Regions from separate parts of the Bacillus sp. FJAT-27231 genome, predicted to be linked through region 2. Evidence: riboswitches for the same ligand, from Rfam matches in the RefSeq annotation. Region 2 holds a riboswitch; the other holds the start of a gene.
What was found. Region 2 has a riboswitch for lysine ahead of dapA (4-hydroxy-tetrahydrodipicolinate synthase). Riboswitches for the same ligand answer to the same signal wherever they lie in the genome.
Positions count from the first base shown of each region.

Region 1 (15,293 bases), 970 kb from region 2:
GTCTGCAATCGGTCTCGTGGCATTTTGGTATTCCATTCCTATCGGCGTTGGCGTGCTGGTACTATTGACGGCTTTAATTCTTTCCTACCGCCAAATTATCCATGCCTACCCCCGCGGCGGCGGTGCCTACATCGTCTCCAGAAACAATTTAGGAGAAAATGCCGGGCTCATCGCCGGAGGCTCCTTGTTAGTAGACTATATTTTAACTGTAGCTGTGAGTGTTTCAGCCGGAACGGACGCCCTTACGTCTGCTTTTCCGGAGCTGCATCAGCATAACGTAATTATTGCTTGTTTATTGGTCGTCTTGATTACCATTTTAAATTTGAGAGGCGTAACAGAGTCCGCTTCTGTCCTGGCTTATCCTGTCTACTTATTTGTTGTGGCCTTACTTATTCTTTCGGCAGTAGGGCTATGGAAAATTACAATTGGACAAGTACCGGCTGATTTGCATCCAACAATCGGAACAGCTGTACCAGGGATTAGTCTGTTTTTATTGCTCCGTGCTTTTTCATCCGGCTGTTCGGCCTTGACCGGAGTAGAGGCGGTTTCCAATGCTGTTCCTAATTTTAAAGAACCGGCAGCTAAAAATGCCGCGAATACATTAGTTATGATGGGAGTCATCTTAGCTATTCTTTTCTCCGGCATTATGTTTTTAGCCTACTGGTTTGGGATTGTCCCTAAAGCCGAAGAAACCGTAGTATCACAGATTGCATCCGCAGTGTTTGGAAGAAACTTTATGTATTATTTTATTCAAGGGGCTACCGCTCTTATCCTAGTGCTCGCAGCGAATACCGGATTTTCTGCTTTCCCATTATTAGCGGTTAACTTAGCAACAGACAAGTACATCCCGCGAATGTTCCTGATACGTGGAGATCGGCTTGGTTATTCAAATGGGATTGTCACACTGGGAATCATGTCCATTATATTAATCGTGGCCTTTAGCGGTCAAACCGAGCAGCTGATCCCCTTATATGCTGTCGGGGTATTTATTCCTTTTACACTTTCACAATCGGGAATGATTGTGAAATGGGTAAAAGAAAAACCCTCTGGCTGGGCCTATAAATTGAGTGTTAATTTAGTTGGGGCTCTTATTAGTTTAACGGTTGTTATTATTTTCTTTACGACTAAATTTACTCAAGTCTGGCCTGTCTTGATTTTCTTGCCGATTATTATCTGGATGTTCCACCGGATTAAAAACCACTATGAAGCTACGGGAGAACAGCTGAGAATTAAACCTGGCGAGGAAGCTTTACAATTTAAAGGGAACGTGGTAATCGTTCCGGTTGCAGGTATTACAAAAGTAGTGGAAAACTCCTTAAATTATGCCCAGCTAGTCGGCGATACAGTGATTGCTGTTTATGTTGCCTTTGACCGCGAGAGTGAAAAGCAGATGGAGGAAAAGTGGAAAAAGTGGAAACCAAATATCCGCCTCGTTACGCTCCAATCGCAATATCGCAGTTTAATGAGGCCCCTTTCCCGATTTATTGACCTGGCGGCGGAAAAGGCGAACGGGAATGACCGCACACTAACCGTGCTTATTCCACAATTCATCACGAAGAAGAGATGGCAGGATATTCTGCACAATCAGTCAAGCTTACGCTTAAGAGTTTATCTCCTTTATCAAAAGAACGTTATTGTCACGACGGTTCCGTATCGATTTAAAAAATAGGTCCTCCAAAAGCATGTTTTTCAATAGTTGGTTAGGGTGGAAATCAAGCGAACCGAGTATAAAGCACCAAAATTAACCATTGCAACATTCAAAAAAATTGACTATAATGCTAGTATCAAATTAATTAAATATTCCCATTTACCGATGGGATAGAGGCTGCAGTTTATATGAGTAAAACAGTCGAGATACCATGATGTTGATGACGCTGTTTGAAAGGATAAACTGCCGAAGTGTGAGTAGGTCATTGTCTATTCATGCTGGGGATGTTTTCGAATAGGAACATCACTGTCGCGTTATTTAACGTGGAGGGCTATCTTCGGAAGGATTAAACGGACTTTTAAACAGCCGTCGATCTTCTTCGACGGCTGTTTTTTATTTGCCCTCAACATGCGTTAACCTTCTATCATAAAAAGGAGTGCACAACATTGAGGAATACAGCAACATCATCAGCAGATGCATCAACAGCGTCATCCAAACCAAATGAACTAAAAAGAACACTCAAAGCAAGACACCTGACGATGATCTCTCTTGGCGGATCAATCGGAACGGGAATCTTCTTAGCCAGCGGCGGCGCTATTCACAATGCCGGCCCTGGAGGAGCGCTGCTCGCTTATGCAGCCATCGGACTAATGGTTTACTTCTTAATGACAAGCTTGGCAGAAATGGCAGCTTATATGCCGGTAGCCGGTTCTTTTAAAGCCTATGCCTCAAAATTTGTCGATCCAGCTCTCGGGTTTGCGATCGGTTGGAACTATTGGTACAACTGGGCAATCACCATTGCTGCCGAACTCGCTGCCGTTGTACTCATTATGAAATTTTGGTTTCCTGAAAGTCCTTCCTTTATTTGGAGCGGATTGGCCCTTTTAATTATGTTTGGCTTGAATTTTCTATCCGTTAAAGGGTTTGGAGAGGCAGAATTTTGGTTCTCCCTTATTAAAGTCATCACCGTTATTATATTTATTATTACTGGACTCTTCATGATCTTTGGCATTATGGGCGGCGAAGCGATTGGCTTTAAAAACTTCACCATTGAGGATGCTCCTTTCAACGGCGGATTTTTGGCGGTTCTAGGTGTTTTCATGGCGGCCGGCTTCTCTTTCCAAGGGACAGAATTACTCGGAGTGGCAGCCGGAGAAAGTGAAGAACCAGAGAAAAATATTCCTAAAGCGATTAATTCTGTGTTCTGGCGGATCCTGCTCTTTTATATTTTAGCCATTTTCGTAATCGGATTAATTCTTCCATACACAGATGAACGCCTTCTAAGTGATGCCGTTTCTGTCAGTCCCTTTACACTCGTTTTTGAACGAGCAGGATTTGCTTTTGCTGCTTCTGTTATGAATGCGATTATTTTAACGGCTGTCTTATCTGCCGGTAATTCCGGCATGTATGCCTCTACACGTATGCTCTGGGACTTGGCACGTGATGGACAAGCTCCGAAATTCTTAGCTCAGCTTGACAGAAAGGGCGTACCAGTAAACGCTCTTATTATTACAACTCTCGTTGGCTGTCTTGCATTCTTAACTACCTTCTTCGGTGACGGCGTCGTGTATGTATGGCTGCTAAACGCTTCTGGAATGGCTGGGTTCGTAACATGGCTTGGAATTGCCATTAGCCATTATCGTTTTCGGAGAGCTTTCATTGCTCAAGGCGGAGATTTAACAACACTTCCTTACCGAGCAAAATGGTTCCCAATTGGTCCTGTATTGGCTCTTATTCTCTGTGTCTTTGTTATTTTAGGGCAAAACTTTCAAGCCTTCACAGGAGGTCAAATTGACTGGAACGGCGTGTTTGTTTCTTATATTGGGCTCCCCCTATTTTTAATCTTCTGGATTGGCTATAAAGTGAAGCATAAAACAAAAGTCATTCCTTTAAAAGAATGTGACCTTGGAAAAGAATAACGATCAAAAACAGCTGAAGAGATTCTTTCTCTCCAGCTGTTTTTTAATAGATCTTATTCATTTTCTTCCTTTAATGATGTAACAAAATACTCAATGTTTTTTAATTGCCAATAATCCTGCTGAAATTTACGGGTATAGCGGTATTCACTTTGTTTTCGCTGTCCTGAAAAATAAGCAGCAGCTGTTTGATACATCGCTCCTGGATAAGCCATATAGCTTTGGAATAACAGTCTTTCCCCTTTTTTCAGCGGAAAAAATTCAGCATAATACGCGAACAGCTCCCTTGCTGATGCTGAGTTTTCCGGAAATGTATCCAGTATGCGGGCAAAATACGGAATTAAATCATGGATAGGCGTCGCTCTCCTGGACTGTTCTAAATTAATAAAATACCCTCCCCCGCTCCGATCAATAAGAAAATGTCCAGGATCTAGTTTGCCGTGCACCTGAACCGTTCTCTCTTTTTCGTCCTCTTCTGTTTCCTCTTTCCATTCTTTCAGCTTTTCCTTTGCAAAAGAAAACGCCTGGCGGGTCTCTGTATAGTACATACAAAATAGCAGTTGGAATGGTGACATATAAGTTTCTCTTTCTGAAAGTTCCAGAAATTGCTCTAAATGTTCTTCTTGCCTTTCCCATAAAACTTTAGTTTGTTCGTATTGTTCGGCACGTGCTGCCTTCGCTACGGGGATCTCTGCTGTAGAAACGAAATGCAGCCTGGCTACTTCTCGAATGAGCTTTTTCTCTGTTTCTGCTATCTGCTGGCCGCCGCTTTCAATCCACGGCATTAAATAGTAAATATGGGCGCCTTCCAAAACGCCATATCTACCGTCCAAAGTTGGATAAACCGGAACAAACCGATGATAGCCCGCTTGATAAAGCTTTTGCATATTTAATAGAAAATCCATTCCCCGTATGGAAGGAATTCTTTTTAAAGCAAACACGCCTTTATCAGTTGTTATTTTTTGTACCTGGCCTATCTCTTCGATATGCATGGGGGTTAGTCCGTAGCTTTTCCAAATATGTGAATAGGGCTGTTCCACTATCTTCACCCGCTTTATAAAAAATAAGGCTGTCCCAACTTTAATCGGGAACAGCCGGATCATTAACGAGAAGTCGGTATATAGAGCGCCTGGCCCTCTTCAATGCTTTGATTCGTCTCCAATTTGTTTTCGCGAACTAAGTCAGCTACCGGTAATTCGTAACGCTCGGCGATCGTCTGAAGGGTATCCTCTCTTTGAACAAGACACACTTTCCAAGTGACCGCTTCCTCAGATTCTTTTCTCGCAAAGAAATCGGCTAGAGACATCGTTTCGCTTTTCTTTAAACTAAATGACTTTTTCTTTTTCTTTGGTTCCTCTTCCTCTGATGATGAAGAGGAAGATGGAGACGGAGATGGGGACGGAGACTCATTCATCTCTGCTAATTCGGAAGGCGAGGATTCCATTACCTCCTTCATCTCATGAGCAGGCATATTGATATTGCTCATAGAAGAAGATTCCATTAGATTAGGAGACTCATTAATGGCCACATTAGGAGATTCATTAGGTACCAGCTCCATGTTCATATTAGAGACATTTTCTTTTTGCTGTTCTTTTCTTTCTTCATTTAGCGAAAACAGTGGTATTTCTTCTTCCTCGGGCGCGTCAGGCTGTCTTTTCACCTCCACTAAAAAATCGGCTTCCCTTCCCTGTTCTTCTAAATTCTCCGCTGTATCAACATCCAGCTTTAAAATCGAAAATTCCGGCTCCTTTTTATTTACTTCTTCTTTTAGCCTAGGCTGGTCCTCTACGGGTACTTCAACCGTTTTATCAATTGGTGTTCTTTCAGTCTCTGCCTCTTCTTCCATTATTCCTGCTATCGACAAATCTACGGTTAATTTTAAATTAGCTTTTTCAGGAAACTCATAGTCAAACGAGTCGATGTAAATTTCAACATCTTCCATCTTAGCAATACGAGATTTTGGGATGGTTATATCAATTGGAAAGTGATGAAAAAACTCACATTCATTATCTCCTCGCTCTAATACTTGCTGTACATATTTATAACCATGCATACCTGTCTGTTCTGCTTGGTGCTGTTCTGATGGAGCATATTCTCCTGAGAGTTCTAAAAAGCCATGCATTCTAATGAATTGGTCTGCTTCTTCAGTATGAATTTGTGGATCAAGAGAGATAGAATATAATTCTCCTACTTCCTGACCTCTCATAAATCGCACGGTTTCTTCTAATGAAAATCGTAAATACGATAGATCTTGAGACGCCACTTTATTTCCTCCTTTCAAATCCTCGGACTTATGTTTTTCACTCGTTTACATAACGACAAGATAATTCCTATTTATCTTCCCTGACAATTTATTTGTATGACGCTCTGGAAAGAAATATGAAAGATTGCCCCATTCAATTTAGGATAAACAAAAACCCGCCAGCGGATCGGCTGGCGGGTTTTTGTTTATCTTTTATTTCGCTAAGCGGCTAAATGCTTTTTCAGCAGCTGCAATCGTATGCTCAATGTCTTCTTCAGTATGAGCGCTTGATAAAAATAAGCCTTCAAATTGGGACGGCGGCAGGAATACACCTTCATTTGCCATTTCCCGGTAATAGTCCGCAAACAATTCGAGGTCAGACGTTTTGGCTTTTTCATAATTCGTTACATGTTCATTTGTAAAGAAGAGGCCAATCATTGAACCAGCACGGTTAAAGGTAATTGGAATGTTATGCTTCTTCGCTGCTTCCGTTAATCCTTCTTCAAGCCGATCTGCTTTGCGTCCAAATTCTTCGTACATTTCTGGGGTTAATTGACGGAGCGTTTCCAAGCCGGCTGTCATTGCCATCGGATTCCCTGAAAGTGTGCCCGCTTGGTAAATTGGTCCGCTTGGCGCAATTTGATTCATAATGTCTGCCCGGCCGCCGTAAGCACCGACTGGGAGACCGCCGCCAATGACCTTGCCAAGACAAGTTAGATCTGGTGTAATGCCGAAGAACCCTTGTGCACAGTTATAACCGACACGGAAACCTGTCATGACCTCATCAAAAATAAGGAGAGCTCCATATTCCTTCGTTACTTCACGAAGGCCTTCTAAGAAACCTGGCTGTGGCGGCACAACGCCCATATTCCCCGCAACAGGCTCAACAATGACACAAGCAATGTCATCGCCAAATTGTTGGAAGGCATACTTTACGCCATCAAGATCATTATAAGGGACCGTAATCGTATTTTTCGCTACGCTTTCTGGCACACCTGGGCTATCTGGCAATCCTAATGTTGCGACACCAGAGCCTGCTTTAATTAAAAGAGAATCGCCATGGCCATGGTAGCAGCCTTCAAACTTCAATATCTTGCTGCGCCCTGTAAAGCCGCGGGCAAGCCGAAGCGCACTCATCGTTGCTTCTGTACCAGAAGAAACCATCCGAACGACTTCGATAGATGGAACGCGATCGATGACGAGCTTCGCAAGCTCATTTTCAATTAAAGTGGAAGCCCCAAAGCTTGTACCCGTTTCAGCTGTCTTTTTCAACGCTTCCACTACTTGATCATTCGCATGTCCTAAAATAAGCGGGCCCCATGACAGTACATAGTCAATGTAGTCATTGCCGTCGATATCATAAATCTTAGAGCCTTTTCCCCGTTCCATAAAAATAGGGTCCATATTTACAGATTTAAAGGCACGAACCGGGCTATTAACGCCGCCTGGCATTAATTGAACCGCTTCTTGAAAGGCTTGCTTTGATTTTTCATAAGAACGCATAACAGAATCCCCCTTATTGTTCACTCAGCCAGCGGGCTGCATCTTTAGCAAAATACGTAATAATTAAATCAGCACCTGCTCGTTTCATGCTGATCAACTTTTCCATCACGATCGCTTTTTCATCCACCCAGCCGTTCAGGGCCGCGGCTTTGACCATTGAATACTCGCCGCTGACGTTGTAAGCAACGATTGGTAATTTGTATTCATTTCGCATATCACGCACGATATCCAAATAAGAGAGAGCTGGTTTAACGATTAAGAAATCTGCTCCTTCTTCAATATCTGACTCCGCTTCACGGAATGCTTCGAGGCGGTTTGCCGGATCCATTTGGTACGTTTTGCGGTCACCAAATTGCGGAGTAGAATCGGCTGCATCGCGGAAAGGTCCGTAAAAACTGGATGAATATTTGACAGCATAAGACATAATAGGCACATCTTCAAAGCCAGCTTCATCTAATCCCTTGCGGATGGCCGCGACAAACCCATCCATCATGTTAGACGGCGCAATAATATCAGCACCCGCCTCTGCTTGGCTAACCGCTGTTTTAGCAAGCAAGTTGAGTGATGGATCATTTAGAACTTTGTTACCTTCCACTACTCCACAATGGCCATGATCGGTATACTCGCATAGACACGTATCTGCAATAACGACCATATCCGGATAATGGCTTTTAATAAAACGAGTCGCTTGTTGAACGATGCCATGGTTGTGGTAAGCGCCTGTTCCTTCTGCATCTTTTTCAACTGGAACGCCGAATAAAATAACAGATTTTAACCCGAGTCCAACAATTTCATCCATCTCTGCTTTTAAACGGTCTAATGATAGGTGAAAGACACCTGGCATAGAAGGGACCTCATTTTTAATATTTTCTCCCTCTACGATAAACAATGGATAAATCAAATCTTCTTTATGAAGATACGTTTCACGTACGAGTGCACGCATACTAGCTGATTGCCGCAGACGGCGGTGACGTTTAAATTGTTGTTCCATTAGTCTTCTTCCTTTCTAAAATAGCGGATGATTTCCTCTGCCAGTGATTCACTCGTATAAGTATCCGGGCAAACCATTGTATGAAGGCCGAAGCGATCCGCTTCCTTTTTAGTTACCGGACCGATACAGGCAATGACGGATTGCTTTAATTCATGAATGCCTGCTTCTTGGATACTTTCCATAAAGTGTCGGATAGCAGACGGGCTCGTGAACGTCAGTACATCTGTTTTTTCGGTTTTGAGCAAATCAATTAAGTGCTGCTTTTCTTCTTCGGGAAAATACGTTTCGTAAACCACCCATTCATCAGCGGCTGCGCCTTTTTCTCTAAGGGCATCCGCAATCGTTGTTCTTGCAAGAGTGCCTTTTGGAATGAGGACCTTATTTGCCTCAAAGCGGTCACTGTTAATTTCCTCGGCAAACTGGTCAGCAGAAAACTTCTCAGGAATATATTCAGCTTGGAATCCATAGCTTTTTAGCACAGCTGCTGTTTTTGTTCCAATGGCGGCAAAGCGAGCTTGTAGGCTCTTCCACTCTATTCCTTTCTCTTCTAACCGTTGAAAGAAAAAATCCACACCGTTTTTGCTCGTCAAAATAATCCAATCATATGTAGACAATTGCTGCAATCGTTCCTTTTCCCGTTTGTCGAGAAAAGAGCGAAAAGCAATCAGAGGAACGAAATGAACAATTCCTCCGGCTGCTTTTATTTTATCAATAAAGGAGTCTGCTTGTCCTCTAGGACGAGTGACTAATACGTGCTTGCCTAAAAGCGGCTGGTCAGACGTCATTCGGCATCAAGCTCTGCTTTCACAGTGTCAATCAGTTCTTTTGCGCCGTGCTCTGAGAGCAGTCTTGCTGCTTTTACGCCAACCTCTTTTGGATCGTTGCCCCTTACTGTTTCTTTATAAATTGTTTTGCCGTCTGGAGAAGCGACAAGGGCCGTTAGGGCTGTTTCTTCGCCATCTATTACGGCGAACCCAGCGATTGGCACTTGGCAGCCACCTTCCATTTCATGTAAAAACGCCCGCTCTGCTGTTACCGTTTTCACTGTTTCTTCATTTGAAAAAGCAGCAAGCAATTCGAGTAATTCTTGATCATCTTCACGGCATTCAATGGCTAATGCCCCCTGGCCTACTGCCGGTAAGCAAAGTTCAGGCTCAAGGAATTCTGTTACAACGTCAGAGGCCCACCCCATGCGGGACAACCCCGCTGCTGCCAAAATGATGGCATCATACTCTTCTGTCTCAAGTTTGGCGAGACGGGTATCAATGTTGCCGCGGATCCACTTAATTTCAAGATCAGGACGAGCTGCCAAAATCTGGGCACTGCGACGCAGGCTGCTTGTTCCGATCACGGCTCCGGCCGGCATATCCTGAAGTTTAACGTGATTTTTTGAAATAAACGCATCACGGTGATCTTCTCGTACTGGAATACAGCCGATTGTCAGTCCTTCTGGAAGCTCCGCTGGCATGTCTTTCATACTGTGTACGGCCATATCAATTTCCTTATCGTACATCGCCTGCTCAATTTCCTTGACGAATAAACCTTTCCCTCCTACTTTAGACAGCGTTACATCTAAAATACGGTCTCCTTTTGTTACAATTTCTTTTACTTCAAAGTCGTATTCTGGCTTCAGCTTCTTCAACTGATCAATAACCCAGTTTGTTTGTGTAAGAGCCAGCTTGCTTCGGCGGGAGCCGACAATAATTTTTCTCATAATACCCTCCTGCTTTGCTTTTAACTGTACCAAAAGTGAAACGATGAAAATCGGCTCACTAAGAAAAAGTTAATTAAGATAATTAAAAAGGCAGCAGCATTTAACAGTGCTAATGATTTGCCGTAGAGCCCCTTGCGAACTTTTAGGTAAAGATAAATGCCGTAAATAATCAACAGAATAAAAGAAGTAATAATTTTAACGTCATACCAGCTGACATCAGGAAGTTTAATAAACTTCCAGATCACCCCAAGAATCAAGCTTAACAACAGCATCGGCACACCGATAGCATTTGATACGTAGGAAAACTTCGTTAACTTATCTAAGTCACCAAGGCGCCATAAGCGCTGGCTCCATTTTTTCATCTTCAACAGCCGATATTGCAGCAAGTAAAGTAAGGAAAAAATGAAAGAAAGCGAGAATGCAGCGTATGATAAAATCGCCATCGTAATATGAATAAGCAGCAATTCAGAAACAAGCTGCTCGGCCATTGCCTGCGATTTCATTTGCACAGGAGCAAAGGCATGTATGGCCATAATGGCAAAACCGATCATATTTGTAAAGAAAACGGTAAAATCCATACGCAGCAGCCGGTTGATGACCAAGGAAAGGGTGATCAAGATCCAAGCATAAAAATAAAGCCCTTCAAAAAGGGTAAGAACCGGAAATCGACCGGTTTTGAACATATATAAAAATAAAAAAATTGTTTGAAGAGCCCAAACAATCGATAAAATCCAGAAGGCGATTTTATTCGCCTTCCGGTTTTGATTTAAAAAGTCGATAAAATACAGCATGATGCTTAAAGCATATAAAATTACCATCAATTCGTGGAGCCTGGCCATTCCTTGTTCAAACATCGAGTAACCCCGCTTACACTTGGAATAATGGCTTCGTTTGAACTTGCTGAATTGGCTGTTCTGCTGTTTTTGCCTGTTTCTCCGCTTTTACTTCCTCTTCAATATTAAAGATTTGTGTAAATAGAGCCAGTTTTTCAGCCGAACGTTTATCTCCAGCCAGTTCTTTCGCCTGTAAAATCGGATCCTTCAACAACTGATTGATAATACTTTTTGTATGTTTGTTTAATATTTTCCGTTCACGGTCTGTTAGGTTTGGCATTTTCCGTTCAATGCTAACCATCGTTTCTGCTTGGATAGAAAGTGCCTTTTGGCGAAGAGCAGAAATCACTGGAACAACTCCAAGCATATTGATCCATTCATTGAAAGCAACAATCTCTGCTTCGATCATCAATTCGATTTTCTCTGCTGCTTTCTGACGCTCGGCCATATTTGCTTGAACAATTCCCTCTAAATCATCGATATCATACAAGAAAACACTTTCCAAATCGGAGATAGCTGGATCAAGGTCACGTGGTACAGCAATGTCTACCATAAATAATGGTTTGCCTTTACGCATCTTTTCCACAACGGCCATTCTTTCTTTTGTAATCACATAGTCGCTGGAGCCTGTAGAACTGATTAAAATATCTGCTTCAACAAGAGCGCATTGAAGCTCGGCTAACGTTTTAGCATCGCCATCAAACTTTTCGGCAAGTGTAGCGGCTTTCTCAAATGTCCGATTCACAACAGTTACCTTTGTCGCTCCACTGCCATGTAAATTTTGAATAGCCAGCTCACCCATTTTACCGGCGCCGACAACAAGGACATGCTTACCTGAAAGACTGCCAAAAATCTTTTTGGCAAGCTCTACAGCAGCATAGCTCACAGACACAGCATTTGCACCGATCTCTGTTTCAGCATGCGCTTTCTTAGCAAGCGTAACAGCCTGCTTAAATAGATGATTAAAGACCGTACCCGTTGCGCCAATTTCCTGGCTTCTTAAAAAGCTTGATCGTACTTGTCCCAAAATTTGCGTTTCCCCAAGTACCATAGAATTTAAACCGCTCGTCACTTTCAACAAGTGTTCAACCGCCGCTTCCTGTTCATGGATAAAGAGAAAAGGAGTAAATTCTTCCTTTTCCATCCCGAACCATTCAGCTAAGAAATGTTTAATATAATAACGCCCTGTATGGAGCTGATCGACGACCGCGTAAATTTCTGTCCGGTTGCAAGTGGAAAGAATGACATTTTCCAAAATACTTTTTTGCTTACGGAGCTCTGACATGGCTTTTTCTAAGTCCGTGTCTTGAAAAGATAATCGTTCACGTATCTCCACTGGGGCTGTTTTGTAGTTTAGTCCCACCACAATAATATGCACGTTCTCAGCACCCCCATAAAAATCTGTTACATCCATTATAACACGGAACAAATTTTCCTTATTCACAAATTGTGAACATATGCTAACATTAAAAGCAATAAATTCTGTTTAAACCCACTAGCTAGCGTAACAAAATAGGAACTAAGATTCAAGTTAGGAATTTGGAAAGCGGGGAAACTATTTTATGAAGCAGCAGCGAATTTTTCCGGGCACTATCTTAATTGGATTTGGCTTTTACTTCTTTTTGCAGCAAGCTGCTATTGCCTGGTTTCAGCCCTTCTTAAGCTGGCCAACGCTTTTGATCGTGATTGGCCTTGCCTTTTTAGCGGATGCCTACAGCGGCCGGGAAGGGAACAGTATCTTGCCCGGTGTAATTCTAACTGGCTTCGGCATTCATTTTCACGTAGTCAATCACTTTGGGTTTTGGTCTAACGATACAGGTGTTTTTATTTTAATTATCTCACTGGGATTTTTAATGCAATATCAAAAAACGAGAAATGGTCTGTTCCAAGGTTTGCTTTTTCTTATTCTTGCCGTTATTACTCTTTTTTATGATAAAGTAGTCGAATGGCTCGGATTGCTTGAAAATCGCGCACTCTCGCTTTGGCAATTTTGGCCTGTTATTCTCATTGCCATTGGCGGTTATCTTCTATTTGTCAAAAGAAAGTAAGATGAATCCTAGCTATTATTATCCAAGCGACAGTTTAGAAAACATATAGCAGCCACTTTTTCTGTACATATAAAAATGCCGTTCACCCACTTGATGAATGAACAGACAGCTGAACTTATGCGAAAAAACACATCTTATTTTATAAAAACTAGGACATCGGGCTCTCAATTAGTTAAACCTTTCCCATGACACATGGTTATTTAGAATAGCACTTCCGGCTTCTTCCTATAAGGAAAAATGATATTACAACAGAATACCCACTTTTAAAAAAAGAAAACTGCTCACACATTAGTGAGCAGCTTTTTTTTCGCTTTTCATTCTCTTTTGGATAATCTTCCAGGCTTCGTCTTTTCCTTGCCCTGTTTCAGAGGAGAAAACCACGATATCATCCTCAGGATCAAAATCAAGTGTTTCCTTGACTACCTTTAGATGCTTTTGCCACTTGCCCTTCGGAATCTTGTCTGCTTTCGTGGCAATGACAATGGCCGGAATTTCATAATGCTTTAAGAAATTATACATCATGGCGTCATCTTCTGTAGGAGGATGACGTAAGTCAACAATGAGCATACATGCACGCAGCTGCTCCCTTGTTGTTAAATAAGTCTCAATCATTTTGCCCCATGCTTCACGTTCTGTTTTTGATACTTTTGCAAAGCCATAGCCTGGCACATCAACGAAATAGAGCTTTTCTTCAATTTTATAAAAGTTCAGTGTCTGTGTTTTCCCTGGTTTAGATGAAATCCTAGCCATACTCTTACGCTGAATCATTCTATTAATAAAAGAAGATTTTCCTACGTTAGAGCGTCCAGCCAGCGCAAATTCCGGAAGAACATCTTCCGGATACTGCGCTGGCTTTACTGCACTAATGACGAGTTCTACTTGATTAACCTTCATAATTTTCACCTGTTAGCGCTATTTTTAACACATCATCCATATGAGAAGCTAGAATAAATGTTAGATCATGGCGCACACTTTCTGGAACGTCTTCGATGTCTTTTTCATTATCCTGCGGTAGGATAATCGTCTTAAGCCCGGCTCTATGAGCGCCAAGCGATTTTTCTTTTACTCCGCCGATTGGCAGCACACGGCCACGCAGCGTAATTTCGCCCGTCATGCCGACTTCCCGACGGATTGGCCGAGTCGTTAAGGCTGATACAAGAGCAGTAGCCATTGTAATACCAGCAGAAGGACCATCCTTCGGCACCGCTCCCTCTGGAACGTGGATATGAATATCATACTTTTCATGGAAATCTTCTTCAATATCCAACTCTTTTGCTTTAGAGCGGACATAACTAAAAGCGGCCTGAGCTGATTCCTTCATCACATCTCCTAGTTTTCCTGTTAAAATCAACTTGCCTTTCCCAGGAGAAAGCGATACTTCAATCTGTAAAGTATCTCCGCCAGCAGTCGTGTAAGCCAGCCCATTTGCTACACCGACTTGATCAACTGTTTCCGCCTGGCCATAGCGGAAGATGCGCTTGCCTAAAAATTCTTCTAAATTTTTGCTTGTCACGACTACACGTTTCTTTTCCTCCGACACAATCATCTTGGCTGTTTTTCGACAAATAGAGGCAAGCTGGCGCTCAAGATTCCGAACGCCCGCTTCACGTGTATAATAGCGGACAACATCTTGAATGGCATCGTCTCGTACTTGAAGCTGTGATTTACTTAATCCATGCTCTTCTACTTGTTTTGGCAGTAAGTGCGATTTGGCAATGTGGATTTTCTCAAGCTCCGTATAGCCTGCAATCGTAATAATTTCCATCCGATCGCGAAGAGGTCCCGGAATCGTTGCTAGATCATTAGCCGTCGCAATAAACATGACTTTTGATAAGTCATATGTTTCTTCGATGTAGTGATCACTAAAGTTAAAATTCTGTTCCGGATCTAGTACTTCAAGCATGGCTGAAGACGGATCTCCTCTAAAGTCACTTGACATTTTATCAATTTCATCGAGCAGGAAGACAGGATTGATCGTTCCCGCTTTTTTCATCCCTTGAATGATACGGCCTGGCATGGCTCCAACGTACGTACGGCGATGACCGCGAATCTCAGATTCATCACGCACACCACCTAAGGAAATACGTACAAAGTTTCTGCCGAGAGATTCCGCAATAGAACGCGCCAAAGATGTTTTCCCGACACCCGGAGGTCCAGCAAGACATAAAATCGGCCCTTTTAATGACTGGGTAAGCTGTTGAACGGCCAAATATTCAAGCACACGCTCTTTGACTTTCTCTAGTCCGTAGTGGTCACGATTTAAGATTTCTTCTGCTTTTTCAATGTCCAAATCATCTTGCGTTGCGTTCGTCCACGGAAGCGTTACAAGCCATTCAAGATAATTGCGAATAACCGCGCTTTCTGCCGCGCTTGAAGGAATTTTTTCAAAGCGATTTAA
Region 1 is NZ_LFZU01000001.1:2,930,539-2,945,831, forward strand. It holds gene AC623_RS14105 (APC family permease) at 1-1,669, shown strand, start outside; lysine riboswitch at 1,812-1,990, shown strand; gene AC623_RS14110 (amino acid permease) at 2,095-3,567, shown strand; gene ysxE (spore coat protein YsxE) at 3,621-4,604, opposite strand; gene spoVID (stage VI sporulation protein D) at 4,667-5,827, opposite strand; gene hemL (glutamate-1-semialdehyde 2,1-aminomutase) at 6,020-7,309, opposite strand; gene hemB (porphobilinogen synthase) at 7,323-8,300, opposite strand; gene AC623_RS14135 (uroporphyrinogen-III synthase) at 8,300-9,085, opposite strand; gene hemC (hydroxymethylbilane synthase) at 9,082-10,017, opposite strand; gene ccsA (cytochrome c biogenesis protein CcsA) at 10,035-10,868, opposite strand; gene hemA (glutamyl-tRNA reductase) at 10,882-12,225, opposite strand; gene AC623_RS14155 (LiaF transmembrane domain-containing protein) at 12,410-12,895, shown strand; gene yihA (ribosome biogenesis GTP-binding protein YihA/YsxC) at 13,184-13,789, opposite strand; gene lon (endopeptidase La) at 13,779-15,293, opposite strand, start outside.
Region 1: linked by a shared signal. The riboswitch ahead of AC623_RS14110 (amino acid permease) and the one ahead of dapA (4-hydroxy-tetrahydrodipicolinate synthase) in region 2 are both predicted to bind lysine.

Region 2 (15,293 bases):
AATTGAAAAAACGGAATCTTGACCGCCCGCAAAATGAGAAGATCATTATTCAATCGTTTAATTTCGAATCGATGAAGAAAATGGATGCTCTTCTTCCGAAGATGCCAATCGGAGTTCTTACTTCTTCTAAATCTCATACGACAGAGCAAGCGTTAAAAGAGTTTTCCACTTATGCCGACTATTTTAACCCTAGCTACGGAATTGTAACGAAGGACTTAGTAAATGACGTACACTCACTCGGCATGAAAATCTCTTCATGGACGGTTCGCAGTCAGGAAGCAGCAGATTTTCTGTTCAGCATGGATGTAGACGCTATTATAACGGATTATCCGGATTATGTAGATCCAAGAAACTAGCATTTTATCCTTTAAGATGCTATCAAATTATTTAGATGAAAAGGCTCTGTGTCAACTAACTATGACACAGAGCCTTTTCATCCAATTACTAAAGATACTAATACGTTACAGCCATACTCTTCTTTTTAAAACTTTTTTTATGTTCTGTTATTGAATTTTGCACAATGTTAATTTTGTGATTTTGAACGATTAAAAATCGCCTGTCTCCTGTCATTCGCTTACTCAAGCGAGTCTAGGTTTTGGCTAAGCTCCCTTCTTTTTGCGGTGAATAACTGATTCCCACAAAAACCAGTAAAATTCCAATAATTTGGTAAAGATCAGGTCGGTAGTCCAAAAACGTGACATCCAGCAAAATAGCGACAATCGGGTCTACAAATACTAAAATCGCAATGGTTTGAGCCTTTAAGTCTCGCAAACTGCTAAAAAATAAATAAAAGACAATTCCTGTGTGAACAAACCCTGTAATCAAGATATAAAGCCAATTCTCGGCAGTAAGCTGCGTAAAATAAGACCAGTCCACCACCGGCAAGAGCAGTAACACGCCTAGAGATGTTTGAATGACGGTTGTCGCCACTGGACTGAGGATTTGAATTCCCTTTCCTGTCATCGAGGTAAGCGCATAGAATAAAGCTGCCGCAAACGCCCAGAGGACCCCGGTCGATAAAAATCCAGAAACCGTGGTATGCTGGTGAATTCCTCCAACTAACAGCGTGCCTAAAAAACAAATAAAGAAAAACAGCAGCCCTTTGCCTGTTAGTGTTTCTCTGAAAATAAATGAACCGAGAAGCAGCACAATCACCGGTGCCAAATGATAAATAGAGACGGCTACTGTAATAGGCATCACTTCAAAAGATCGAAAGAAAAAGATCCAGTTCGTAACTAAAAACACCCCACATAACAAGGCGAGCCAATATTCTCTACGCGGGATTGCCCGCTTGTTCTGCTGTTTTGTGTTCAATTGTTGAAATCCCCATACAGCTCCTAACAGAACAGTGGCACAGAGACAACGCACAAAAACTAATTCAATCGATGGGAGACCTGTTTTTATTGAAAACAAACCGATTGAACCGAATATAGCCATAGAAATGGCGAATTTTAATTCTGCCTGCATCTGACTTTCCTCCAAAGTAGCAACGTTACAGCAAACGTTATTTTTTATGAACACAACGTTATGCTTAAGAAGTGCATAAAAAGATTGTTCTACGGGTGAAGCTATCTTTTTCTATTGTAGGAGAATCTTAAAGAGAGAGGAAGAGAAAAATAACAGTAAGTGTAAAGATCCCTATTTTGCTCTATGACAAAAAGAGATCGGAATTGAGAATGTTACAGCTCCAACACTAAAAAACCTCTATCCGCTGCTTGTTAGCAGATGCGGACAGAGGGCAAGAATCCGATAATCGTCATTTAATTCATTACTCTGAATTAGTGAACTCTTTTTCTACTTGATCACTTCAAGCGGCTGCATGTGAAACAGCTGCTGCCGAAAATAATCCCAACATATTTTTATAGCTTCCTGCAGCTCTTGAGAGGAATGGCCGAGTAGACGAATGATCATTCCATTTTTCGGCAATAAACTTGCTCCGCCATAGCAGTCCAGCTGCGGCAGCTTGGGGATTACTTTATGTTGGATATATTCAAGGTCTCCTGCCGAAAGTGTTTCTGATAAAATCCATAAGGTGCCTATATGCGTATAGCGATTGAATAGTTCTGGACCTTCTCTATCCATCCTTGGTTCAAGCTGGAATGAATCCCAAACTTGGAGCTCTCCCTGCCAAAATACTTCAAATTGAGAGGCGAAACGCTTATATTCGAACCTTTCTCCTCGTCCGACTCTCCCGGCAGTAATGATCTCGCTAACAATGGCTTGAGAACCCTCCTCCATATAAAGCGATGTTTTCCCTTTAAAATTTGCTCCTTTAAAGGGAATGAGGGGCTCGGGAAGATATTCTAGGATGCTATTTTCCCCTAATTGGAATGTTTCAGTTTGATGGATCGCTTCTTCTATTAAGGAAGGATGCAGCTCTGTAGCTGATGGATTGGTTAAAAACAGATGGGCTTCATCCGTTATCCGACAACATACTCTTTGTCGATCGCCATTAAATAACCCTGGTGAACCGGACATTAAGTAGATGATGAGTTCCCCATTCTCTCCTTCAAATTCTGCTTCCGTAAGAGGAAAGTGACGCTTTAAGTGGGCTAAGACATTTCGCCCCTTCATTTTGCTGACAGTACCCCGCCATTCTCCGGTGACTGTCACCTCTTTGCTTCCTCTCTTCTTCCTTGATATTCTTTTGCGAGCCATTCCGCAATCTCTGTTACTCCTTCTCCGCTAAGTACGTTCGTAAATACCGTAAGCTTATTTTCGCGCTGTTTTCGGCAGTCTTCCTTCATTGTATTTAAATTAACCCTCACGTGAGGAGCTAAATCAACCTTATTGACGATCAGAACATCGGATTGTTTAATGCCGGGGCCGCCCTTTCTTGGAATGTCATCTCCCTGTGCCACGTCAATGATGTAAAGAAACACATCAGCGAGCTCCGGACTGAAAGCAGCAGCTAAATTATCTCCGCCACTTTCGATAAAAATAAGATGGAGATCGGGAATGGCCTCGGTTAGCTCTTCTACCGCTTCAAAATTCATTGAGACATCCTCACGAATAGCCGTGTGCGGACATCCGCCTGTTTCGACGCCAATAATATGATGCGAAGGGAGTACACCGCTCTTTTTTAAGATTTGTTCGTCTTCTTTCGTATATATATCATTCGTAATGACGCCGATTTTGTATTTAGCTCTCAAAACCTCAGATAGCGCTCGGACTAAAGCTGTTTTTCCTGAACCAACCGGCCCGCCAATCCCAATTCTCATCGGCCGGTCTCCCTTAAACTTTCGGTAGCTCCAGCTGAAATTATGATGATGCCCCATTTTACCCACTCCCTGTTTCGTTTTAGCGAATGCAGGCTATGACATAAATAGCCTTGAGTACAGCATTTCATGACGCATCCCTTGAATTTCTTGGATGATGGCACAGCTGTATAAGTCATCTTCTGTATAAGAACGATTATGAATTTTTTCAGCCTCTTTGATTAATAAAGGATGCAGCTTTTGCAAAATAATTTGAATATCTGTTTGCCCAACGGCCGTTAACCTCAAAGCACTTTGCAACAGGTTATTGATGCTGGAATAGAGATAGGTGAAAATAGCTGTACTAGACGATACTGCAAGGTAAGCTGAAATCCACCCATGAACAATAGAGGAATTTCCGTAACAGCGTTTATCCTTAATCCAATCAGCATATTGTGATAAGCCGGCGCTCGGATATAAGGTATTAACAATTTTCAAATACCGCTTACCTAGCTTTATGCCACCTTCCCGTGACTCTGAAGGCATTTTGCTGATCGTTAATTTTTTATCTAAACGCTGTAAATCGCTTTGTATAGACTTAGATAATTCTTCTCCATTCCATCTGTTTTTGACAGTTTGATAGGCAATGAATGTGGCAATTCCCTCTGTAGGAGCAAGACTTCCAATAATATAGTGATAAGCCCACTCATAAAGAGTTTCTGGACTAGTGATCTCTCCTTCTTGAAAAGCTGTTTCTAAACCAAATGAATGAGAAAACGCACCAGTGGGCAAGGCCGAATCAATAAGCTGAAAAATCTTCCACTCGTTTGTCATGCAGATCACCTTAAAATAAAAAGTATTTTTGTGACATCGGTAAGGTGGCAGCTGGTGGATTATCAAGCGGCTCTCCATTCACATATACGTGGAATGTTTCTGGATCAACCGTAATTTCTGGGAGGGCATCATTTAAAATCATATTCTTTTTGCTAATGTTTCTCGTATTCCGCACCGCATAAATCTGCTTTTCCAGTCCTAGTTTTTGCGGAACCCCCCGCTCAACAGCCGCTTTTGACGTAAAGGTATAGGAAATACTTTTAGGCGCCTTTCCGAATGCTGCCCACATCGGCCGGTATCTTACGGGCTCAACACTCGCCACTCCCCCATTCGCCATCCCTGTTGGTGCAGTGGCAATGAAGCCTCCTTTCATAACGAGCTCGGGCTTTATCCCAAAAAATTCTGGCCTCCATAACACAAGATCAGCCAGTTTGCCGACTTCAATCGAACCCACAACTTCGGAAATACCTTGTATAATAGCTGGGTTGATCGTGTACTTAGCCACATAACGCTTTGCCCGGAAATTATCATTATCTCCTGTTTCCTCTTCTAAACGGCCGCGATAGTGTTTCATCACATGCGCTGTCTGCCATGTCCGTATAATCGTTTCACTCACATGTCCCATCGCCTCACTGTCAGAGGACATGACACTAATCGCCCCCATGTCTTGTAAAATTCCTTCAGCAGCCATTGTTTGTGGACGAATTCTCGCCTCTGCCATCGCTATGGCCGCTGGATCATCCCTGCTGACATGATGAACCTGAAACATCATTTGCAAATTGGACTCAGCTGTATTAATCGTAAAAGGCCGAGTCGGATTAGTGGACGACGGCAAAATGTAACTTTCTCGAGCTACTTGAATAATATCAGGCGAGTGGCCTCCACCTGCCCCTTCTGTATGATACGAATGGATGACTCTGCCTTTAATCGCTTTTAACGAAGTGGTTTCTACTGTTCCAGATTCGTTACTTGAATCGGTATGAATGCAAATTTGAATGTCGTACTTGTCCGCAACAGTCAGACAATTATCAATAACCGCCGGAGTTGCTCCCCAGTCTTCGTGTATTTTTAAACCGGCTGCTCCAGCTGCTATTTGTTCTTCTAAAGGCTCGGGAAACGAGGCATTTCCTCTTCCCCAAAAACCGAAATTCATCGGAAAATCTTCGGCCGCTTCCATCATTCTATGAATATACCAGGATCCAGGGGAAATATTTGTTCCTATTGAGCCAGCGGTTGGGCCCGTTCCTCCACCAAGCATCGTAGTGATCCCTGCTTCTAGCGCTGCTTTTACTAGCTGCGGGTCCACTTGATGAATATGCGAATCGATCCCTCCAGCAGTAATAATCATATTTTCACCAGCAATAACCTCAGTGGAAGGTCCTACAATTAAGTTTGGATGAATGCCATCCATATAATCTGGGTTGCCCGCGTGACCAATTCCGTAAATTTTTCCATCTTTAATTCCGATATCTGCTTTAATAATTCCCCAATAGTCTAATATAAGGACGTTAGTAATGACTAAATCAAGAGCACTCTCTCTTGTTGCATGGGGAGCCATTCCCATCCCATCGCGTATATTTTTTAACCATCCGTATCGAAGCTCATCACCGTAGACGATGAGATCTTTCTCTACTTCAATAATGATATCTGTATCAGCCAATCGAATCTTATCGCCCGCCGTAGGCCCGTATTTCTTGGCATATTGGCTTCTTGCGATTAACTTTTTACTAAAGCTAGAAGAGGCAATTTCTTTTACGGGTCCATTCACATATCCCCTGAAGCCATATACGTATTTCCGGCCGCCAATCTCCACTAGCTCTACCCTTTTCTTCTCACCCGGTGGAAATTGGACGATTTCTCCGGCTCCTATATTTAAACGCATTCCTTTCGCTAGATCCCTATCAAAAAATAAATCAGGGTTCGTCTCATAGAAATGGTAGTGTGAGCCGACAAAAAGCGGACGGTCTCCTCTATTGATTACAGTGACGGTTCTCGTCTTCCTTCCTTGATTAATCAGAATCGGTTCACTTCTTAAAAAGTATTCACCGGGTCTCAAGCAGCTTCCCTCCTCTTGTTGCGATAATGAAGTAGAAGTAGTTAAGGATATTGTTGTCCAATTTCTTCTGCTGATTTTGGAAATTGTGGTGAATGAAAAGAGGGATAAATGACGACTAACTTAGTTCCATCCGGAAATGTAGCTTGAACATTGACTTTGCTTATGAGCGCGGGCACTCCCTCCATAACATCCTCTTCGGATAAAATGTCTCTCCCGTATATTTGCAGATCTGATACCGAATATTGGCCTGTCCTCGCCATTTCCATCACTTCAAACGTGATTAAAGCTACTGCATCAGGAAAGCTTAGCTTCATTCCTTTAGCTAACCTTTCCTTTGCCAGCCACGCAGCTACAACAACGAATAAACTTTCCTTTTCGTTTTGGGTAAGATACATCATTCTCCCCCCGAACTCGCTTCAACGCTATTTTTTTCTCTGCCAATTATCTCTATGAAAATATATTCTTCCGTTCCTTTTATATTCGAAAAAAGTCATTTATTTTCCGTGCGGCATACTATATTAAAAGTCAACCTCCACAAAAGGAAGAATTACATTATTTAAAGGAAAGAAAGGAGGAAGAAACCGTGTATAGCGGAGGGTATACAGAGGGGGAGAGACATGTCCACGAATTCCTTGGAATGACTTCCATAGAGATAGATCATACACATGAATACGCCGGAACGACAGAACCAGCCCCAAGCGGAGTCCCCCATACACACGAATACATCACTTGGACACATTACATCGATGGACATCGACATGAAATCCGAGGAAGAACAGGTCCTGCTATACCGCTGCAAGGCGGGGGTCATATCCATTATTTCCAGGGCTTTACTACAGGTTACCCTTCCCATTATCATCAATTCCAAGGTGCTACCATGATGTCTCGTGATTAAAAACGAAATGAAATAAATGGTACTAGGTACTGTTTAAGTGATTGATGTTTGTATAGGAAAATCATTGCATTCTATACACTTAAGAAACAAATAGCAACGATATAAAAAAACAGAAAGGATTATAGACCTTTCTGTTTTTACATTTCAATGGATTTAAATCCTTTAGCGTATAACTTACAAAATAAATAGATTGATGCTTAAAATATAAATCAGTACAATAGAACTATATCGCAAGTAAAAGTAATGAATTTGTTCCACAATTTTCATTTCAATTTACAAAAAAGAGGGATCATTATGCAGCAAAGTATTCTCAAACGCAATAATATAAATATTACAGGAAAAGGAACGCAAACCATTCTCTTTGCTCCAGGGTTCGGGTGTGACCAAAATATGTGGCGGCTCGTTGTCCCCGCTTTTGAAGAGAAATATCGAATCGTTCTGTTTGATTATGTTGGTTCGGGAAATTCTGATTATACTGCTTACAATGTTGAAAGATACAGCAGCCTTTACGGATACTCACAAGATGTACTGGACATTTGTGCTTTCCTAGAATTAAAAAAGGCTATTTTCATAGGGCATTCTGTTGGAAGCATAATTGGACTGCTGGCGTCTATCCAAAAACCCGAATACTTTGAGCGGCTCATTATGGTTGGCCCCTCTCCTTGTTACTTAAATAAACCGCCTCATTATATGGGAGGATTTGAAAAGCAAGATATCGAAGAATTAATGGAATTGATGGAGATGAACTATATTGGCTGGGCGAATTATCTTTCACAAGTTATTATGAAAAATCCTGATCGCCCTGAACTTTCAAAAGAATTATCTGATAGTTTTTGCTCAACAGACCCGATCGTAGCCCGCCAGTTTGCGGCTGCCACCTTCTTATCCGACCACCGGGCTGACTTGCCCAAGTCTGTCGTGCCATCGCTTATTATGCAGTGTGCTGAAGATGCTATTGCTCCATTAACTGTCGGCGACTATATGCATCGCCATTTGCCTCATAGTACGCTGCGTTTAATGAAGGCTACTGGTCATTGTCCTCACCTCAGTCATCCTGAAGAAACCATTGGCCTCATTCAAGGCTATTTGAAACATAACTTAGTCGTGAAGGAATAGACCATTAAATGGATGAACACTTAAATCATGCCCCTTGTGGCTATTTGACTCTCGCTGATGATGGCACGGTTCTAACAATCAACCAAACATTGCTCAATTTGCTTGGATACGATATAAATGAGTTGCGAGGAAAACATATCAACTGTATTATGACGGTTTCCGGCCGTTCCTTTTTTCAATTGTATTTTTTTCCGTTAATTCAGTTACAAGGTACTGTGGAAGAAATGTATCTCCCTCTTCAACCAAAAGGAGAGCATCCGCTGCCGTTTCTGCTAAATGCTCTGCGCAAGGTGACGGAGAAAGAGACTGCTACTCATTGCATGTTTACCCTGATGAAACGCCGCCGTGAATATGAGCAATCAATCTTGGAAATTAAAAGAGAAATGGAAGAGCAAAATCGGATAAAAGAAGAAATGATCACAGAACTTGAGCTATTACAGAGGCAATTAGAGCATAAACAACAAGAGCTTGTGGAAATGAACTCCCGTTTAAAGGTATTGGCAGAGACAGACGGATTGACAGGCCTTAAGAATCGGCGCAGCTTTCAGGAAGCCTTATCTTTAAATATGTCCCTATGCCAGGAGTCTTCCCTCCCCCTTTCTCTCCTTCTTCTTGATGTTGATCATTTTAAAAATATTAATGATACATTTGGTCACCTAGCGGGGGATAAAGTTTTACAGGTATTGGCACTATTGCTTGAGGAATCAACGAAAGAAGATGAGGTAGTGGCTCGATATGGAGGAGAAGAGTTCGCGGTGATTCTTCCTAATGCTGATCAGCCGCAGGCCTTACAAGTTGGTGAAAAAATCCGTTCCCTTGCCGAAGCATCTTATTCAACCTCCCCTTCGTTTACCGTTAGTATTGGAGCTGTGACCATGTCATTAGAGGATACGGTGACCTCTCTCCAATCTAAAGCTGATCGAGCGCTCTACTCATCTAAACGGAACGGCCGCAACCGAGTGACACACTTTGATTTTTTACACCGCTCGGCAGGTCCGAATTCACTTATATAATAGATTAAAAGTCAACAGATCTGTTGGCTTTTAATCATACATCTTTTCGACTGCTCTTTTGTGAATTAAATACGCTCTTTCCAAAAGTGTATAAGCCACTTCCGCCATCACTGGATGATCCTGTTTTATTTCATCAGCTGGAGATCGCTACTCTTTGAAGCGCGTTCCAAAAAATGCTTAGAGGCGAACCTAACTTTTCATTGCAAATCTATGAAAAAACTGATATTGTATAATTTAATTACATATTTACTTATTTCAATATTTTTTGAAGTAAGGATAGAGGCGCAGAGACCATGAGTACATAATTTGAGGATGATGAGGTCCGATGACGATTGTGAAAAGGGGAATCTGCCGAAGCTGAAAGAATCTCATATTTCTTGAAGCTGGGTCTGTTATTGAATAAATACAGAACTGTCATATAGGAAAAAACTATATGGAGGGCTATCTTACGCACAGAAATAATTTTTGTTACATAATTGTTTCTACTGCAGCAACGAAGCCCTGTTGCTGCTTTTTTGCGTTAATTAACTACTGCCCTTCTCCCTCTATTATATAAAACTAAAAAGGACGTGGAGAAGTAATGAATTTCGGACAAATTTTAACTGCAATGGTGACCCCCTTTGATGAAAATGGCGAGATTGATTTTCATGCGACTAAAAATTTAATCAACTATTTAATTGACAACGGTACGGACGGTTTAGTAGTAGCTGGTACGACTGGAGAATCCCCTACATTAACAACGGAAGAAAAAGTTGATTTATTTAAATTTGTAGTTGAAGTCGTGAACGGCAGAGTTCCTGTCGTTGCGGGTACCGGTTCTAACAACACAAGAGCTTCTATTCAGTTAACGAAGCTTGCAGAAAAAACAGGCGTAGATGGCATTATGCTCGTTGTTCCCTACTATAACAAGCCGTCTCAAGAAGGATTGTATCAACACTTTAGAGCGATTGCTGAATCTACGTCACTACCGGTTATGCTGTATAATATACCTGGACGAAGCGTTGTCAATATGTCTGTTGAGACGGTCGTTCGCCTATCAAAAATTTCAAATATCGTTTCTATTAAAGATGCAAGCGGCAATTTAGATGCCATGACGGAAATCATCAGCCAAACACCTGAAGATTTTTCATTATACAGCGGTGATGATGGTTTAACCTTACCAGTATTATCGATTGGCGGCGCAGGTGTGATCTCGGTTGCCTCTCATGTTATTGGGAACGAAATGCAAGTGATGATTGAAAACTTTAAAAATGGTAAACTCCAAGAGGCTGCTTTAGCCCATCGCAACCTCCTCCCAATCATCAAAGCGCTATTTGCGGCACCAAGCCCAGCCCCTGTAAAAGCGGCATTAAACCTAGCGGGAATCCCTGTAGGCGGTGTTCGTCTACCGATGGTTCCTCTAAATGATGAAGAACAAAATTCATTACAAGAAGCATTGCAATTACTAGATAGAAAAGAAAAAGCTACTTCTTAAAAGCTTTTTAATCCATTGTAAACGAAATAGATTCTTTTCTTTAAAAAAGCGGGCCTTAGTGCTTTTCCACACTAAGGCCCGCTTATTCATCTATTTAACTTCACTTTAAAATATGACCAAACAGCGGATGGATTCCAATTTTACTTAATCATTTAGATAAACCTAACATAAAATCTATTTTGTCAGCGTATTGCGGGAAATCTATTAGGGGATTCCGGTTTTTTTGAATATCAAAAATCGCCTTGTTGCGGTGTTTTTCATAAATAGATACTTTATAATCACTGTGCCACTTCAGCAACAGTTCAATGTCTTTATTGCTATATTGGCTGATTTCTCCTGGGTACCTTAATAAAAAATATAACGTTGCTCTGGCAACCTCTCCTTTGCCGCTTTCAGGCTCAAATCTAGCCTTTTCATATTTTCCGCATTGCGTTTTGATGACTTCCATCTCCATTTTAGGGGAATAATCGACGAAATCATAATAAGGATGATTAGATCTTAAGGAATTGCATTCTCTTTCGCACGTAAAAAGATGGTGCAAATCTCCTTTCATGGGGTGACGCTTCTCAAACCATGATTGGGGAACAACGTGTTCACAATTGTATATGTTTTCACTTTCAAAGGAGGCCATTATTTCTTGTATATTATCGCTATTAACCGAGTTACTTTTTAACAACTCGTCATAAGCTTGTTCTCTTTTCCGGTCTAATTCGTAATCTTCTTTCATGACTTGTTCAGGATCTTTTTCTTTTCCTGAATATATGCTCTTCAAGTTCCCATCAGTCTGAAGGTCGACTAGTGAATAAAGACGATTTCGGGTTTTGGAGTTATAAGGAAGCCAATTAATATGTGTGCTGGCAACTAACTGATTCAATTGTTTAAATAATTCTTCTTTGCCCGCTTCATTGAAATAAATTTGATCGTAATAGTTTGTAATTATACGCTGATCCTTTTCCCCGTCATAATACTCTTTTTCACTTTCAAACATCTTTTTATTATGCTCTAATTCTAGTAATGCAGCTGTTAAACCTATTTTTTTATTTTCAGCTACTCTTTTCATGTTATCCAATGTGCTTCCCCTTTCTTATTACATTTTATAATCACCAACATAAAAACGCATTTAAGGAAGTAGCGGGAAATCGTATGTTTTACATTATTGTTACTTTTAGTGCAGTTTCATTACAATTAAAAGAACTTTATCGAAATTCGACATTTTTATTGTTCTCCTTGCTCGATTTCGGGTATTATATAATCATAAAGTAGCATATAATAAAAAACCGCTGGTGCTGGAACACCAAGCGGTCGATACAATAGACGGTTCCCTGCTAGGGCGATCGCTATAATTTATTCAAAACGAACCTAACTCACCCTTTATGCTTGCAGGCTCAAGGGTGGGTTATTTTTTATGGTCAAATGACAGCATTCCTATGATTAAGCCTGCAACAGTACATGCTAACATCAACGCTTCAAAGACCGTCACGAGCACTCCCCCTCCTTTCTTCTGAGGACGAGCTAACCACCCTTGAGAATCCCTATTCTATTGTGTTTTATATCATTCTCTAAAACAATCTAGGGTTATATTCCACCAAAACGCTCGGTCTTAATCCCGGTCTATTATTTGTTAACAGAAGAATCCACTTAAAGGAAACTATCTGTCAACGGGCTTCTCCCCATTCAATGAAATTGTTTTAGCTGATAATTCCTTGATTATTTAAAAACATGGTTTTAACTTCTTGATCAAATACTTTTGCCAAATGGTCAAGGACCGTTAAATAGATCATCCCGTTTCCTTCAAGCTTTGAAGAGTTACCCAGTGGAACGGTTCTTTTAATTAATTGAGCATAAAGCTCAGGTTCTGAGAGCTTCCGTTCAAAGCTATTGTTCGCGAGAAGTTTTATGAGAGCAAGGGCTCCAGAAACATGGGGTGCAGCCATGGAAGTTCCGCTTAAAGTCGCATACTTTCCATTTAAATACGTAGAAAGAATTTCTTCACCTGGGGCAACTAAATCGATTTCATTATGGGAATTGGTAAAATGGGAAGAGCGCCGCTCAAGATTAACCGCACCTACACTAATCACTTCATTATAACAGCCTGGAAAAGCGAATTCATCAGTTGAGTCATCGCCGTCCCCCTCATTCCCTGCTGCGCAAACCACGAGGACATTGTTGGCAACAGCCCTTTTGATCGCTTCATAAAGTTCAGGAGTATCATTTGGACCTCCCAGTGACATCGAGATAATATCCGCTTTTTGTTCTATAGCATAATTGATGCCTTTGATAATCCACTCATATTGTCCAGAGCCTTTTTTATTCAATACTTTCACAATGAGTAAACTGGCTTCAGGAGCGACTCCAACCACGCCTTTGTCATTTTTCTGGGCAGCAATCGTTCCGGCAACATGAGTTCCATGCCCATTGTAATCCTTGAATATATCAGGGTTGCTTCCGTCATCATCCGTAAAATTTCGCCCGCCTATAATCCGTTCTTGTAAATCGGGATGTGACGTATCGCAGCCTGTATCCAAGACAGCCACCGTTATGCCTTTGCCCTTTGCTTCGCTCCAAATTTTAGGAGCTTGTATCAATTCCACGCCTTTTGGAACTTCTTTTACCTCTTCTGACTGTTCAATTACCTGGTATGGAATTACCCGAACATAATGCTTCATTTTTTCCCTCCTCAAGAGATTAAATTGAAGCTAATTCTAGGTGTTCCCTACATTTTAACAGTTTTTTGTATTTTCTGACAGTTCCATTTGTAGGATCATTTAATAGATTATCAGTATAAAAGTGATCCCAAAGTTTGACTATAGCTAATTGAAATCCATTTTCCTTATTTGTTCTTTTGGAGAGGAGTATGTCATCCTGCTGTTCTGACTGAATGACAGAGCCAAAGGGAGAACCTACCTTGTATTGCGTGTGAGCACTCCTGCAACGATATGAAGAGAGATTACTTTTAGTTATGGCCCTATCAAAAAAACAAATTTAAAATAAATAAAAGAAGCCGTTTTGAAAAAAAGATTGATCATTTTCTACCTGTATTGCTCAACAACCGTGCCCGATTGCTGAATAAGAAAAAATCTTGCAATACAGCATTTTTGATTAAACTTTTTTAAAAGGTTCATCTTGATCTCAAATTCACACCAACTTAAATTGAACAAAAAAATCTATTTACTTGTCACAAATTCAGCCCCGATTCAACAAAATCCTTAAGAGTTACACTAAGTGAATGTTTAATTGAATATCCTTTATATGAAAATGTTTATCTGCTAAATTCCGAAAAATATGGATGAGTAATGGAGCCCCCTCTTTTCAAAATCAGTGTTTACATATGACCTCTTTCCACACTACTAAAATTCAAAAAAGCAGCATTTCCCCAAAGAAGGAGAAATTGGCTGCTTTTTTATAGCTCATATCCTAACTTGACTCTAAATCATACAGATTAGGTAGCTTTATTTACATGGTTCACTGTATCCTGGTTATTTTTGTATTTAAAACTTATCGCAAATAAGATTCCAAGAACGATGGTATAGGCTGCAAAAACTAACCAGATATTCTGCCAGTCTTTTACTCCGTCAACCGTTAAATAATCCACTATTTTCCCACTAATCACAGCTCCTAAATAAGCCCCTAGCCCGTTCACCATTGTCATGAATAAGCCCTGGGCACTCCCACGAATTCGGTGATCCACTTCTTTATCTACAAACATCGATCCAGAAATATTAAAGAAGTCAAACGCTGCACCGTACGCTAGCATGGATAATAGTAATAAGATGAACCCTAATCCAGTTGGGTCTCCAAAAGCTAATAAACCAAATCGCACTGTCCAAGCCGCCATACTCAAAAGCATGACCGTTTTAATCCCAAACTTACGTAAGAAAAATGGTATGGCTAGAATAAAGACTACTTCTGAAAATTGTCCAATTGATAATAAAATCGCTGGATATTTCACAGCAAGACTTTCTTTATAGTCAGGATTTAGCGCAAAATCATGAAGGAAGGGGTCAGCAAATGCCAAGTTAATTTGCAGTGCAGCACCTATCAGCATTGCAAACACGAAAAAGATGGCCATTTTCTTTTGTTTAAATAGGACAAAAGCGTCAAGTCCTAAATGGCTTACCAACGACTTGTCCTTCTTAACACTTGATGTTGGACAATCAGGCAATACAAATGAAAAGAGTGCTAGTAAAACGGCAGCCCCTGCAGCAATGTATAACTGGATATTGCTTAACTCAAATCCGCCAAGACTAATGATCCACATGGCAAGAATAAAACTAACGGTTCCATATACACGAACGGATGGGAATTCTTTCGTCGTATCGAGTCCTTCTTTTTCTAAACCAATATAGGAAATGGTATAGGATAATGAAATCGTCGGTATGAAAACCATAGCGTTAAAAAACATCACCCAAAACATAACGGTTGGGTCCGAAGTTTGTGCGGCTATAAATAAGCAAATCGCTCCAAGAAAATGACAAATTCCATACAATCTATTCGCTTTCATCCATCGGTCAGCGATAACCCCTATCAGACTCGGCATTATAAGAGAAGCAAGTCCAGATGAGCCATAAACCGCTCCAACTTGTGAGCCAGAAAACTGTAATGTATTGATCATATACGAGCCAAGTGTAACTAGCCAACATCCCCAAATGAAAAACTGGAGAAAGATCATAATTTTAAGTTGATATTTAGTCGTCATCATTTTCCTCTT
Region 2 is NZ_LFZU01000001.1:1,965,446-1,980,738, reverse strand. It holds gene AC623_RS09225 (glycerophosphodiester phosphodiesterase) at 1-356, shown strand, start outside; gene AC623_RS09220 (DMT family transporter) at 589-1,467, opposite strand; gene AC623_RS09215 (urease accessory protein UreD) at 1,795-2,613, opposite strand; gene ureG (urease accessory protein UreG) at 2,610-3,278, opposite strand; gene AC623_RS09205 (urease accessory protein UreF) at 3,315-4,031, opposite strand; gene ureC (urease subunit alpha) at 4,042-6,087, opposite strand; gene ureA (urease subunit gamma) at 6,129-6,482, opposite strand; gene AC623_RS09190 (YmaF family protein) at 6,671-6,982, shown strand; gene AC623_RS09185 (alpha/beta fold hydrolase) at 7,277-8,098, shown strand; gene AC623_RS09180 (sensor domain-containing diguanylate cyclase) at 8,107-9,111, shown strand; lysine riboswitch at 9,381-9,563, shown strand; gene dapA (4-hydroxy-tetrahydrodipicolinate synthase) at 9,692-10,585, shown strand; gene AC623_RS09170 (endonuclease I family protein) at 10,734-11,645, opposite strand; gene AC623_RS09165 (S8 family peptidase) at 12,274-13,251, opposite strand; gene AC623_RS09160 (nucleoside permease) at 14,025-15,281, opposite strand.